One region of the Bacillus sp. T3 genome, then DNA from elsewhere that is predicted to be linked to it. Evidence: riboswitches for the same ligand, from Rfam matches in the RefSeq annotation. Region 1 holds a riboswitch; each other region holds the start of a gene.
What was found. Region 1 has a riboswitch for thiamine pyrophosphate ahead of thiW (energy coupling factor transporter S component ThiW). Riboswitches for the same ligand answer to the same signal wherever they lie in the genome.
Positions count from the first base shown of each region.

Region 2: linked by a shared signal. The riboswitch ahead of thiM (hydroxyethylthiazole kinase) and the one ahead of thiW (energy coupling factor transporter S component ThiW) in region 1 are both predicted to bind thiamine pyrophosphate.
Region 3: linked by a shared signal. The riboswitch ahead of RGF10_RS01625 (beta/alpha barrel domain-containing protein) and the one ahead of thiW (energy coupling factor transporter S component ThiW) in region 1 are both predicted to bind thiamine pyrophosphate.

Region 1 covers NZ_CP137761.1:3,037,869-3,042,832, forward strand. The annotation lists gene RGF10_RS15600 (ABC transporter ATP-binding protein) at 1-158, opposite strand, end outside; gene tenA (thiaminase II) at 151-822, opposite strand; gene RGF10_RS15610 (acetylornithine deacetylase) at 815-2,122, opposite strand; gene thiW (energy coupling factor transporter S component ThiW) at 2,147-2,665, opposite strand; TPP riboswitch at 2,766-2,876, opposite strand; gene RGF10_RS15620 (spore germination protein) at 3,099-4,709, shown strand; gene RGF10_RS15625 (Ger(x)C family spore germination protein) at 4,729-4,964, shown strand, end outside.
Region 2 covers NZ_CP137761.1:915,018-919,981, forward strand. The annotation lists gene tkt (transketolase) at 81-2,087, shown strand; gene RGF10_RS04630 (phosphocarrier protein HPr) at 2,115-2,381, shown strand; TPP riboswitch at 2,491-2,600, shown strand; gene thiM (hydroxyethylthiazole kinase) at 2,863-3,672, shown strand; partial or broken gene thiD (bifunctional hydroxymethylpyrimidine kinase/phosphomethylpyrimidine kinase) at 3,687-4,497, shown strand; gene thiE (thiamine phosphate synthase) at 4,526-4,964, shown strand, end outside.
Region 3 covers NZ_CP137761.1:292,452-297,415, forward strand. The annotation lists gene RGF10_RS01610 (DUF423 domain-containing protein) at 1-132, shown strand, start outside; one part of gene RGF10_RS01615 (IS3 family transposase) at 198-1,159, opposite strand; one part of gene RGF10_RS01615 (IS3 family transposase) at 1,159-1,531, opposite strand; gene gerQ (spore coat protein GerQ) at 1,853-2,353, opposite strand; TPP riboswitch at 2,569-2,679, shown strand; gene RGF10_RS01625 (beta/alpha barrel domain-containing protein) at 2,867-3,055, shown strand; gene RGF10_RS01630 (thiamine phosphate synthase) at 3,072-3,485, shown strand; gene thiO (glycine oxidase ThiO) at 3,469-4,578, shown strand; gene thiS (sulfur carrier protein ThiS) at 4,596-4,823, shown strand; gene RGF10_RS01645 (thiazole synthase) at 4,820-4,964, shown strand, end outside.

The DNA.
Region 1 (4,964 bases):
AGTGTGCTTTTTCCACAACCGCTCGGACCAATAATACTGACAAATTCATTTTCAACTAGATCGAGATGAAAATCCTCCAAGATCGGAACACAACTTTGTTTTGTTCCATTTTGATAATGAAACGTAACATTTGAAAACTGAACAGCTGTTTTATTCATCTGTCGGCCACATTTCTTCGTTATAAGCCATATCCCAAAACATATATTCAAATCGTGTTGTGTTAAGAAAAATCTCTTCCAGTTTTTCTAACTCATGCTCAGGTTTTCCTATCGTCAGCTCATCCATTAGTTCGATACACCATGTTGCAAGTTGCCCAAAGTCGTTTGAGCTATACATACTGATCCACTCACCAAAAAGTTCATGCTTCGTTGCATCAGGAATTTCACTTAGCTCTTTTCCAATTTCCCAATAACTCCACATACACGGAAGCAATGCTGAAACAAGCTCTGCTAATGTCCCATTGTTCGCCACATGAAGCATATAGTGTGTATAGGCTAATGTAATCGGTGATGGCTTCGCTTCCTCTAGTTCGGTTTCACTAATCCCAAACTTCAAGGCATAATGGCGGTGCAATGCCATTTCTTCATTTAGTGTTGAATCTAGAAGTCTAGCAAATTTCCCCATCGTCTCTACATCAGTGGCTTTAACCGCTCCAAGTGCAAATAATTTTGCGTAATCAATTAAATACAAATAATCTTGTATCATATAAAAACGGAATTTCTTTGGATCAAGCGAGCCATTTCCCATTCCTTGAACAAATGGGTGAGCATGATTTTTACGCCAAATAGGTTGTAATGTTTCATATAACCGTTCACTAAACACGTGCTGTCACCTCACTTGTTGATTTCGTTTTTGCTGTGTGACACCACTGATAAATAAACTTTACGAGTACCTTCGTAAAATCTAATAACTGAGTAATAGATACTTGCTCATTAATCGAGTGGGCATTAAGCAAATCACCCGGTCCATAAATTGCCGCTGGTATACCTGCATCTCCAAACCATCCTCCATCCGTAACCGTTGCTGAAACATCAAGGATTGCTGGATGTTCAGTAATAAATTGATGGGTTTGTGCAAGTAAATTCACAGCTGGATGACCTGGGTCAACCTCCAATGATGGAAAGATTTCACCTCGGTCTTCGATCATTGAAGTACCTCCCCATTCAAAGGTTGGCGGATTTTCCCTCAACCATGGGTCACTGGCAGCAACATTTAATAAATGCTTTTCAATTTCCTTCGTCACCTGTACATGATTTTCATTCGGATAATAGTGGACAGTAATCCATAAGCGACATTCATCCGCAACAAATGCAGCATGTCGCCCACCTTCGATTACTGCTGGATTGATCGTATTCGTTCCAGGTGAAAAGCCTGGATAGCTTTTCATGACTGCCCAATGTCGTTCCAAATCTTGAAGACCAGCGATCATTTTCATCATTTTTTCAATTGTATTCGCGGCGAAAAGTCCACCACCCGCATGAATCATATTTTTTCTTGTTGCATCGTGATGTGATTGCTTACTTTTAATCGTAATCCAACCGGTAATCACACCGCCCTGCCCTTGAATATGTAAATCACTAGTATCAACAACTAAAGCAAAATCAGCGGAATATCCTCTTTTACAGCATTGTAAGGTCCCAGCTTCACCAACCTCTTCACCGATAACGGATTGAAACACAAGATTCCCCGGAAGCTCAACACCCGCTTCACGTAATATTCGAATCGCAAATAATGCTCCAGCAAGACCTCCTTTCATGTCTGCTGCTCCACGGCCAATAACAACATCCTTCTTGATAACAGGTGTAAAAGGGTCAATCTCCCATCCTTCATCCGCGCTCACTTCTGCCACATCAATATGCCCATTAATAATGAGACTTTGACATTTATCTGGATCTGCTCCCTTTAACGTTCCAACGACATTTGGATCATTGGGGTAAACTTCCCACATATCAATGGAAAAACCAAGATCGTGTAAATATTGCGAGACAAATCTTTGTGCTTCAGCTGTATTTCTTGCAGGTGGTGCAGGTGTTTTAAAAGAAATTAACGTTTTCAATAGATCAAGTAACTCTTCTTTTCGTTGATCAACTTGATCTTGGATTTTCTGTAAATCATGCTTCATTAAACTCAACCCCTTGTTTTTTCATTACCCCCTATGTTGTGTCGCCGCTTCATTCATTTTTTTTGCCGTTCCCGGATTTTTCAAGAAAACCTTTAATAGTCCATACCCCATCGCAGCCCCGGCAAAGGAACTAAAAATAAACGCTGGTATGAGTCCAAATAAAGTAGCTTCTTTACCTAGTAATAATGTGGATATTGGATAACAAAGCATTGCACCAATAATTCCGGTCCCAATGACTTCTCCAAAAAAGGCCATTATCGGCTTTCGCGTTTTTTTATATAAATAGGCCGCTAAAAATGCTCCCACCATGCTTCCTGGAAAAGCAAAGATTGAACCAGTTCCCATTAGATTTCTAAAAATCGAGACTACTAATGCCTGTGCCACAGCATAATAGGGACCTAATAGAATAGCAGACAAAACATTAATAAAATGCTGTACTGGAAATACCTTTGATATTCCGATTGGAATAAAAAATGCGTGACTCGTCAATGTCCCAATCGCAATAAACATAGCAGTCACCGTCAGTTTTTGAGTTTTTCGCAAAAAAATAACCTCCCTGTTTTTCACACTGGGAGGTTTGACATCTTCCTTATTTTGGAGTCAAAAAAAGACTCCAGCAAATAGGAATCTGTTTAATGTATACCAAAAAATGAATACACTTCCCTACGCTGGTATTACCCAGATCAAGTTTAAGGGTCAAAGACTTTGGATCTTTATCTCAGCCGGCCATTCTCCGGCACCCCCAGTGTGGAATTATTTAATTATTATTACAATAACATAATTTTGACATCTTTCAAGCATTTTCTCTTAAACCATTGATGCATTGAAAAGTCTTAAAGCAACAATAATAACTAAATTATATCCAATTTAAGGTATGTAAATTGGGAAGCTTTTCATCCAAATCAATTATTTAGCATGAAAGGAGCAAAAATAGGGAAAATCTATAAATATAAATGTAATGGAAAGGAAAAGTAGCATGCGGACGTTTCGAAAGCTAATAAAAAGCTCAAAAAACAAACCTAATAACGAAAATTCCTCCTCCGATTCAAATCCGCTTGTTGCAAACGATGAGCTAACGGGGGACTTTGACTACGACCTCCATCAAATGAAAACAACCTTTCAAAAAAGTACGGATGTTGTGATCAGAGAATTCAAAATAGGAAAAGATAAAAGGTTGAAAGCGGCGCTAATCTATACCGATGGGTTAGCTGATATGACGATTATTAATCAATTTATTATGGAATCATTAATGGATGATGTTATGGAACTCCCACACTCACATGATAGTTTTAGCAATAGAACGATCGTCAAGTGGATGGAAAGCAATAATTTAAAAGTTGGGGATATTCGCGAGATCTTAGATCATCAATCCATTTATACGACTATTTTATTTGGCAATACCGTTATTTTGATTGAAGGCTTTAAAGGAGCAATATCTGCTTCCACAGCAGGATGGGAGGATCGAGGTGTAACCGAGCCTGCATCGCAAACGGTCGTCCGTGGGCCACGTGAAGGCTTTTCTGAAAACTTTCGGACCAATACCGCTTTAATACGCAGAAAAATCAATGATGCAAACCTATGTTGCGAACAAAAAATGATCGGCACTGTCACAAAGACAAATATCGCGGTTATGTATATTAAAGGCATTGTAAACGAAAAAATAGTCGAAGAGGTTCATCAACGCTTAGATCGAATTGATATTGATGGAATATTGGAAAGCGGATATATAGAGGAACTAATTCAGGATGAAACGTATACCCCTTTTCCTACCGTATATAACACCGAACGTCCTGATGTCGTTGCTGGTAACCTCCTAGAAGGCCGTGTTGCTATTATTGTTGATGGTACCCCTTTCGTTCTTGTCGTGCCATCCCTATTTATTCAAAGCTTTCAAGTTCCAGAGGATTATTATCAGCGTGCAGATATTGCAACCCTGCTTAGAATATTACGTATTTTGTGTTTTTTAATTGCCTTGGTTGGTCCATCCTTTTACATCGCTGTAACGACCTATCATCAGGAAATGCTCCCTACTCCATTGTTAATAAGTTTGGCAGCCCAACGTGAAGGAGTTCCTTTTCCAGCCTTTGTTGAGGCAATCATTATGGAGGTAACATTTGAAATCTTACGTGAAGCAGGGATACGGATGCCGAGAGCAGTTGGTCAAGCGGTTTCCATTGTCGGAGCATTGGTTCTAGGGCAAGCAGCAGTAGAGGCCGGAATTATCTCTGCGTCAATGGTTATCGTTGTTTCGATTACAGCCATCTCAAATTTTGTCTTTCCCTCCTACAACATGGCCATTTCTGTACGGATGTTGCGGTTTGTGATGATGGCTTTAGCGGCATCTTTTGGTCTTTATGGGATAACATTAGGTTTAATTGCTTTGTTACTTCATTTAAATAGTTTAAGATCCTTTGGTATTCCGTATATGGCTCCGTTTGGACCTTTTATTTTAGATGATCAGAAAGATACTTTAATTAGATTGCCTCAATGGAGAATGCTATCTCGTCCGAGATTAATTAATCAAAAGAATATGAAGCGTCAAGGTAATCCAGCAACAATAAAGGAAAAGCAGAACAAACATGACTGAACTACGAGGATGAAATCAAATGAAAAAGGTTTTTATTCTTTTGATGATGATTCTTTCCATACTTTTGAGTACGGGGTGCTGGAACCGCCGTGAATTAAACGAGATTGCTTTAGTCGTTGCGTTGTCAATCGACAAAAGTAAGGAGGGCTACGAGCTGACAGCCCAGGTTGTGGAGCCAAGCGAGATTGCCTCACAAAAAGGGGGGAGCGGGCGCACACCTGTTACTACCTATACGGAAAAGGGCGACTATCTATT
Region 2 (4,964 bases), 2.1 Mb from region 1:
CTTGCATTGATTAATAGAAATAGAGTTTCACCACCAACACCAACAAAAAATTTTAGGAGTGTTTTATAGTGGAAACAGTTATGACAATAAAGAACGTAGAAGAATTAGCTATTATGACCATTCGAACATTATCAATTGATGCAATCGAAAAATCAAATTCTGGTCATCCAGGAATGCCAATGGGCGCTGCTCCAATGGCCTATACATTATGGACGCAATTTATGCACCATAACCCAAGCAATCCAACCTGGTTTAACCTGGATCGTTTTGTATTGTCTGCAGGCCACGGTTCTATGCTTTTGTATAGTCTTTTGCATTTATCAGGTTATGAAGTAACAATGGATGACATTAAGTCATTTAGACAATGGGAAAGCAAAACGCCGGGACATCCTGAATTCGGCCATACATCAGGTGTTGATGCTACAACTGGACCACTTGGTCAAGGGATTTCGACTGCAGTCGGAATGGCAATGGCTGAAAGACATTTAGCTGCTAAATATAACCGTGAATCACTAAATGTAATTGATCATTTTACATATGCTATTTGTGGTGATGGCGATTTAATGGAAGGGGTTTCAGCAGAAGCCTCCTCACTTGCAGGTCATTTAGGCTTAGGAAGATTAGTAGTTTTATATGATTCAAATGATATTTCACTAGATGGAGAATTAAACCTAGCCTTCTCTGAAAGCGTAGAAGCGCGTTATAAGGCATATGGCTGGCAGGTTCTTCGTGTTGAAGATGGAAATAGCATTGCGGAAATTTCCAAAGCAATTGAGGAAGCAAAAGCCGATACAACACGTCCAACCTTGATTGAAATTAAAACTACTATTGGTTTTGGTTCACCAAACAAAAGCGGTAAATCAGATTCACACGGCTCTCCACTAGGAGCGAAGGAAGCTGCATTAACTAAGCAAGCATATGGCTGGGAATTCGAAGAAAGCTTCTATGTTCCACAGGATGTCTATGCGCATTTCGAAGCAGCAGTAAAAGTTGCCGGTGAAAAGGTAGAAGCAGATTGGAATGAATTATTCTCGCAATATAAACAAGCCTACCCTGAGCTTGCAAGTGAACTAGAAGCGGCGATTGCAGGAAAGCTTCCTGAAAACTGGGAACAGCAATTACCAACTTACGAGGTAGGGAAGAAAGTTGCTACTCGTACATCTTCAAGTGATGCGATTAATGCGATTGCGGAAGCTGTTCCAGCCTTCTTTGGTGGATCTGCTGACCTTGCTTGTTCCAATAAAACGTATATGAAAAATAAAGCTGATTTCGGTAAATCCGATTATAGCGGAAAAAATATTTGGTTCGGTGTTCGTGAATTTGCGATGGGTGCCACAATGAACGGGATTGCTCTTCATGGCGGATTAAAAACCTTTGGTGGAACCTTCTTCGTATTCTCTGATTACCTTCGCCCAGCCATTCGTTTAGCAGCACTTATGAAATTACCTGTAACTTACGTGCTGACCCATGACAGTATTGCAGTAGGAGAAGACGGCCCAACACATGAGCCAATCGAGCATTTAGCAGCATTACGTACTATGCCAGGTCTTTCTGTAATTCGTCCTGCTGATGGAAATGAATCAACAGCAGCTTGGAGACTAGCAATTGAATCAACAGATACACCAACAGCGCTTGTCTTATCAAGACAGGATTTAGCAGTGCTTGAGGGTGCAGCAGAAGATACTTACGAAAAGGTTTCTAAAGGAGCCTACGTGCTTTCTGCAGCGAAAAAAGAAAACGCAGATGCGATTCTAATCGCAACAGGCTCTGAAGTTGAATTAGCTGTTAAGGCACAAGCAGCACTTGAAGAAAAGGGCATTTTCGTATCTGTTGTCAGCATGCCATCATGGGATCGTTTCGAAGCGCAATCAGCAGACTACAAAGAATCTGTTTTACCTCGTAGTATTACGAAACGCTTGGCAATTGAAATGGGTGCTTCATTTGGCTGGCATCGTTATGTTGGCTTTGAAGGAAGTATTCTTGGCATCGATACTTTCGGAGCATCTGCACCAGGCAACAAACTAATCGAAGAATTTGGATTCACAGTAGATAATGTAGTGGCGAAAGTTTGTGAATTAGTAAAATAATAATTTTTCAAATAAGGGGGAATATCAATGTTAGAAAAAAACTATACAATCACAAGTCATGCTGGTGTACATGCTCGGCCGGCAACGATTCTAGTCAGTGCGATTGCTCCATATCAATCAGAAATTTCACTTCAATACAAAGAAAAAACGGTAAATTTAAAGTCCATTATGGGTGTCATGTCACTCGGAATTCCTGAAGGAGCAACGATCAAAATTACCGCTCAAGGAGCAGACGCAATTCAAGCGTTGGCAAAAATCGATGAAATTTTTAAGGAACATGAGCTAGGGGCTTAAATTTCATACAGTAAATAGTGAAACAACACGGTAAAATTTTTGAATGGACAGATAATTCTTTACAGTCTATCTTTTAAAAGCTATGATATTTTTGTAAGAAAATATCATATGGAACTACTAGGGGTGCCCGAATTGGGCTGAGAGAGAAACCTTTGTGTTTTTAAACCCTTTGGACCTGATCTGGGTGATACCAGCGTAGGAAAGTAGTGAAAAGCGTATACGTCATTCTTTCACTTACAAAAGCCAGGTCCATCGGGATCTGGCTTTTATTTTTTTGCTGGGTTAAATTTGTCTGTTGATTTCCGCTCCAGGTGCTCAGCGACCCAGCGGGGCGGGCGGTGAGCCTCCTCGGCGCAAAGCGCCTGTGGGGTCTCACCTGTCCCGCTGCTCCCGCAGGAGTCTCGCACCTTTCGCTCCAATCAACTTGGTGGAATTAATCCGCTTTTACTAAACCTATTTTTTAAAAAAGGGGAAATCGAATATGAATAATGAAAAAATTGCTATGTTGTTGCAGCGGGTTCGTGAAAAAAATCCGCTTATCCACAATATTACAAATGTTGTTGTTACTAATTTTACGGCAAATGGCTTATTAGCACTCGGAGCCTCGCCAGTGATGGCTGATAGCCGAAAAGAAGTTGCGGACATGGCGAAAATCGCTAGTGCCCTTGTTATCAATATTGGAACGCTAAATGAAAGAACGGTTGAGGCGATGCACCTTGCTGGTAAATCAGCAAACGAGCACATGGTACCTGTCATGCTTGATCCAGTCGGAGCAGGCGCGACTCCATTCAGAACAGAAACCGCCCGAAGCCTTTTGGAAAATATTCAATTTGCCGTAATTCGAGGAAATGCAGCTGAAATTGCCAATGTCGCAGGTGAAAATTGGACTGTCAAGGGTGTTGATGCCGGAGAATCACAAGGTGATGTATTGGATTTAGTCATTTCAACAGCGAAAAAACTAAACACAGTTGTCGTCGCGACGGGAAAGGAAGATTTTGTTTCAAATGGTACTGACACGATTGTCGTTCGAAACGGGCATTCCATTTTAACGAAAGTAACTGGAACGGGCTGTCTATTAACGTCCGTTATTGCTGCTTTTGTTGCAGTTGAACAGAACGTAGCCGAAGCATGCGCTTCAGCATTAACGGTTTATGGTATTGCTGCTGAGCTTGCTGCGTTGACAACAGCGGAGCTTGGACCAGGAAGCTTTCAAATTGAATTTTTAAACCAATTAAACAGGATCTCTGCAGAAGATGTCATTCAATATGGTCGAGTTGAAAAAATTTCTTAAGGATGGTGTGGGATATGGTCAGAAAAGCATTAACAATTGCAGGCTCGGATAGCGGTGGCGGCGCTGGAATACAAGCCGATTTAAAAACCTTTCAGGAGTTGGGGGTATTTGGGATGTCTGCCCTTACAGCCGTAACAGCTCAAAATACACTAGGTGTACACGGAGTCTATCCCTTAACAGCAGATGCTGTCATACAACAAATTAAAGCGATTGGTGAAGATATGGGGACAGATGCCCTCAAAACTGGAATGCTTTTTAACGCCGAAATTATCAAGGCAGTTTCTGAAAAAATTAGCTACTACGGCTGGAAGAATGTAGTAGTCGATCCCGTCATGATTGCAAAGGGAGGAGCTTCTTTACTTCAAGCAGAAGCGATTACCGCATTGAAAGAGTACCTGCTTCCACTTGCGATGGTTGTTACACCAAACATTCCTGGAGGCGGAAGTGATTACGGGATTGAGTATCAAATCTCTTGAACAGAAAAAAGAAGCGGCAATTAAGCTTGTCGAGCTAGGAGCTAAGAATGTGGTACTTAAGGGAGGTCATGATGATGACTCCGACGAGGCCGTTGATTTGTTATACGATGGAAAAGAATTTTCCTATTTTACTAGTAAAAGAATCCAGACGAAAAATACTCATGGTACAGGGTGCACATTTTCAGCAGCCATTACAGCGCAATTAGCGCAAGGCAGAAATATTAAGGATGCTGTGACGATTGCAAAACAATTTATTCAGGCAGCGATAGAAGACGACCTCCATATTGGTTCAGGTCATGGGCCAACAAACCATTGGGCATATGGGCGGAGAGTTGAGGTCAACGGGTAAGAATATTGTAAGGAGTTGTTGATTACAAGTGACAAGAATTAATTCGGAAAAGATTCGAAAGCTACTGCAGGTGTATTTTATCGTTGGAGGCAATAACTGTTATAAAAATCCTGCTGAAGTGCTAGCGGAAGCGATAGCAGGCGGAGTAACGCTGTTTCAATTTCGAGAAAAAGGCACAGGAGCACGTTTAGGCTTGGAAAAACTAGAGTTGGCCAAAGAACTCCAGCAAATTTGTCGAGAATTTTCTGTTCCGTTTCTCGTTAATGATGATGTCGATTTGGCGCTTTTACTAGATGCAGACGGTGTCCATGTTGGACAGGATGATGAATCTGTTGAAAGTGTTCGGCAGCGTATCGGCAATAAAATCCTCGGTGTATCTGCACATAGTACCCGTGAGGCAGAACTTGCAATCGCCCAAGGAGCCGATTATTTAGGGATAGGCCCAGTATTTCCAACCACTACAAAGG
Region 3 (4,964 bases), 1.9 Mb from region 1:
CTATTTTCAGGAAGCCTGTTTGTGTTGGCGTTAACGAAAATTAGTGTACTCGGGGCGATTACTCCACTTGGCGGAGTGGCTTTCTTGGCCGCATGGACATTAATCATCATTGCAGCGGTTAAATATCTTTAATAAAAAAAGACTCTGTCGTTGAAATCTGAACTGTGCCCCCGTTTACGGACAGTTTAAAAAAGCGCCTATGCAGCTAATAAGTGGCCCAGGTATTGTACCGGGGTCATTTTATTTAAGCCCCATTGATAACGGTGATGGTTATATTCTTCGATTACTCGATCTACTTCTCTCTTAACCTCTTTTAAATTATCTAAGGATTTATACTCTGCTAAATCCTTAAAATGTCCAAAGAAGCTTTCCATTGGTGCGTTATCCCAACAGTTTCCCTTTCGGGACATTGATTGAGTTATGCCAAGCTTTTTCACTTTGCTTTGGAATAGAGGATGCGTATAGTGGACACCTTGGTCAGAATGTAACATGGCTTCTGGGTGAAAATGATTGCTGACAGCTACTTTTAACTTTTTTAACGTCTTATAGACGATATCCATCTCTAAAGATGTGGACAAGTGGTACGCAATAATTTCCCTTGTAGCTCCATCCTTTACGCAAGATAAATATGCTTTTTGACCCTTTCCAAAATAGAGATAAGTAATGTCAGTAAGCAGGACTTTCCCTGGTTCTTCCTGATTGAATTCTCGGTTAAGAAGGTTAGGGCAGGTTCGATGTTCCTGGGTTGCCTTGGCCATCTTACGATAGGGATTGGCCTTCCTTACTTTGGTTACAAGATTATATTTTGCCATTAGACGCCTAATTTTTTTGTGATTCATTATGGCTGTATAATCATTCTCCATAATCATTTTAATCTGGAGGGCACCTACTTTTTCCTTTTTGCTAATGAAAATTTCTTGGATTAACTCTATATCCAATTCATCCTGCTCGTCACGTTGTGCACGTAAAGGTGCAGCCTTCAACCAATCATAGTAGCCACTACGGCTTACACCTGCCAGTTTACACAGGAAGGAAACAGCTTTCTTTAACTGATGTATTCTTAACGTTTTCTCGATTAGAGAAAACTTTTCAGCTGCCGTTAAAATCGTTTCTTCTTCAGCGCCTGCCTTTCTAACTCTTCCAGCTTTTTTAGGAAGTCATTCTCTGCCTCAAGGAATTTAATTCTTGCCTCAGCTTTTCGTAATTTCTCTTCCACGGAAAGATGCTTTGAAGAAGGGCGTCCTGTACTCCCTTTGCCTCTGCGTTCTGTAAGGAAACCATCCTCTCCAAACCTTTTATACGAATCCCTCCAACGCCTAAGACAACGTTTAGGTTGATCTTTACCGATCATGTTGAGGTCAAAGCCATGTTCAATAAAGATTTGTGATGGTGTTTTTCCACTTTTGTAATCCGTAACTGCTTTTACCTTAAATTCCGGACTATACGAGATTGACCTTTCAGAAACGCTCACAACATTAGGATTCTTCTCAAGCTCTTTAATTTGGAATTCATTATAAATATTCTTACTCATGATAATCCTCCGCCCATATTCATTAAATCTATTGAAACACAAAAAACCCCGGATAGGGGCACTTTTTTATCAGTGTCCGTTATCCAGGGTATAGTTCAATCAAACGAGCAGAGTCTTTTTTGTTTGCTATTTTGTCGTCGCTGAAAAGGAGATAATCCTTTTGTTTAAAGTAAAGAAAGCATTCAATTTTGATGGGTGTCCAGCTCCAGGCGCCATCGGCTCGAGGTCACAAGCCATCCATCCAAAAGGTCAAAGAACAACCTTTCGGCTGGCTCGTCTTGTGCTTGTCGCCTAAGGCTGTGCGCCTTACGCATTTCTTATTTACCGAGGAGGGTTGCTGACTAACGGTCCTGCCCCGAATGGATATTCATATTCGATTTCCTCATCAAATGTTACATAGTCGAGATAGACCATTGGCAGTAGTATACGCTGGCCGGTTTGCGGGTCAGAAAGGATGAGGTGATCCCGCCCTGCAGCTTCAATAATTCCTTTGAAAATCTTGGCATTCCATTGTGTGTTGTTTTCAAAGGTCGCATACACAGTAGCAAGCTTTCCTTTATTCAATCGTAAAATATTTTCAATATACGATTCCTCTATTGGCAGCTGGCCACCTGGACCAGGCGCCTGGGGAACCTGTTGCTGTTGAAACCCGGTTGGTGGCACAGGTGGCACACCACCACTGGTTGCCGGTGGGAATGCGCCTTGGGCACCAAAGCTTGGTGTGCTTGTTGGGTACCCGGTCATTTGACCTCCTGCCCCGCCATATGGTGAGTAGCCTTGAGGATATACTCTGTAATCCAAGTAAGGATTTGAATAACTCAATTAATTTCCCTCCTAAAAAGCCATTTTTAAAAATAAAACAAAATCACTAATTAAATAATATGAGGCAGTTGGAAAATTATGATTGAACCACTATTTTTCATTGGACTGGATGGAAAGGCAGTGTTAAACCATTAAGGTTAACTTTTTAATTTAATTATTGCCACAATTTTGATTTGTGTTATAATTAGCTTGTTTTTATTAATAACTATTTTTTACATAATCACTAGGGGATCCCTTGATAAGGGCTGAGAATAAAGTAGTTTACTTTTAAACCCTCAAAACCTGAACAGGTTCGGACCTGCGTAGGGAAGTGGCGCATACTTTTGTGCGTGTTTCTTTGACGTGCAACGGATATCAACCACTTTCCTATCGGGAGAGTGGTTTTTTTATTTTTTGGCTTTTAAATTTGTCTGTTGCTTTCCGCTCCAGGTGCTCCAATCAACAGAGTTCTCAAAAATCAACAGTGCTTTAACAAAGTCATTTTTTGAAATTTTTAGATAGGGAGGTGTTGGGGTGAAATGTATTGCTGTAACGGATGACCGGCATTCCGTGACCGAGCTTGTGAAGATAATTGTTCAAATACAGGACTATGTTGATTTTGTCCATATCCGTGAAAAGGGAAAATCAGCGTCTGAGCTAAGTGAGCTGCTTGACCGGTTAATAGAAATCGGAGTGACACCTGGAAAAAATCGTCTTAAATGACCGTTTGGATTTGGCGTTGCTGTTTAACATTCCAAACGTCCAGCTCCCAGGTCATGGGCTTCCAGTGGCGCTCGTTAAAAATATGTATCCACTTTTAACCGTCGGACGATCTGTTCATTCGTTTGAAGAAGCGAAACAGGCAGAAATCGATGGTGCAGATTACGTTGTTTATGGTCACTGCTTTGAAACGAATTGTAAGCGTGGTAAACCAGCCAATGGCTTAACGTTACTGGAGGAGATGGTCAAGAAGCTTTGTATTCCGGTTTATGGAATTGGCGGGATTACACCAGAGCGGGTTGGGCTAATGCAGAAAGCAGGTGCAGCGGGTGTGGCGATGATGTCTGGCATTTTTTCAAGCATTGCTCCAGCCGATACTGCACGACATTTATTTGAAAAAGTAAGGAGAGTTAGCGATGAAAACAAGTTTTGATGTAGCGGTAATTGGTGGTGGCATTATTGGAGCGTCCATCGCCTACCATCTTGCCAAGGAAAATATGGATGTAGCTGTATTTGAAGCTGATCGGATTGGCAGAAAGGCGACCGGAGCAGCAGCCGGAATGCTTGGCGCTCACTCTGAAGCGGATGATCTTGAGCTCTTCTACCCGTTTGCCCGAGAAAGCCAACTGGCCTATGCAAGTCTAGAGAAAGAGGTTCACGAGCTTTGTGGGCTTGATTTTGAGGTAAAAGAAGGCGGAATTTATAAATTAGCCTATTCTCAATTGGAAAAACAAGCGCTCAGTGGGGCTCTTTCACTGCCAACGGTGGATTGGGTTGATGCTGCCGAAGTACATAAAGCAATACCAGAGGTCAGTGAAACGATTATCGGGGCCGCCTACATTCAGGATGATGTTAATTTGATTCCTAATTCAGTTGCGCGCGGATTTTGCCGTAGTGTTCAAGTTCTGGGTGGTTCAATCTATGAGTATACGAAGGTCGAGGGGATCGAGCGTTGTGGCACCGGTTACGAGATTAGCACAACAAGAGGAAAGTTTCATACACAGTATGTCGTCGTCGCTAGTGGTGTATGGAGCAGCCCATTCTTTAAGCAGGCTGGATTTGATCATCAGCTTTACCCAATCAAGGGGGAGATTATCTCAGTTAAGAGTGATCAGCTGGCGCTTAAAGCGACGATTTTTCATAATGGCAGCTATATTGTACCGCGTCGTGATGGCACGTTTGTGATTGGGGCAACAATGGTAGCAAATGACTGGAGTGAGCAATGTACGATTGGTGGAATTGAGGCGCTTATCACCAAGGCTAAATTGATGCTGCCGGGTGTGACCGATATGCGCTTGCATGATTTTTGGGCAGGATTGCGTCCGCAGACCTTTGATACGTTGCCATTTATCGGCAAGCATCCAGACCATGACGGCTTGATTTTTGCAACAGGTCACTCTCGAAACGGTATCCTACTTGCTCCGGTTACGGGAATGATGGTCCGCGATTTACTGCTAGGCCGAGAGGTAAATCCAAAATGGGTCGAGGCGTTCAAGCTGGAACGCAGCGAATCTGTATACGCATAAAGGGGGAATGGGCTTCAATGGTGAATGAAACGGATTTAATCAAAAAGGTTCAGTTAAATGGAAAGATTGTCGAGCTGCCAGAACAGGTTACGACTGTTTGGGATTTACTAGCATTCTATCAGCTCGAAGATCGAATTGTTGTCGTCGAGTTAAACAAAGAGATTGCTGTAAAAGAAAACTATCGTATCACCCCAGTTGTTGCGGGCGATGTCATTGAAATCATCCATTTTGTAGGAGGCGGTTGAGTATGTTGAAAATTGGAAACCAAACGTTTAAATCGAGATTGCTGCTAGGAACAGGGAAATATCCATCCTTTGATATTCAGAAGGAAGCGGTCGAGGTATCAGAAGCAGAAATCCTGACCTTTGCCGTGCGTAGAATGAATA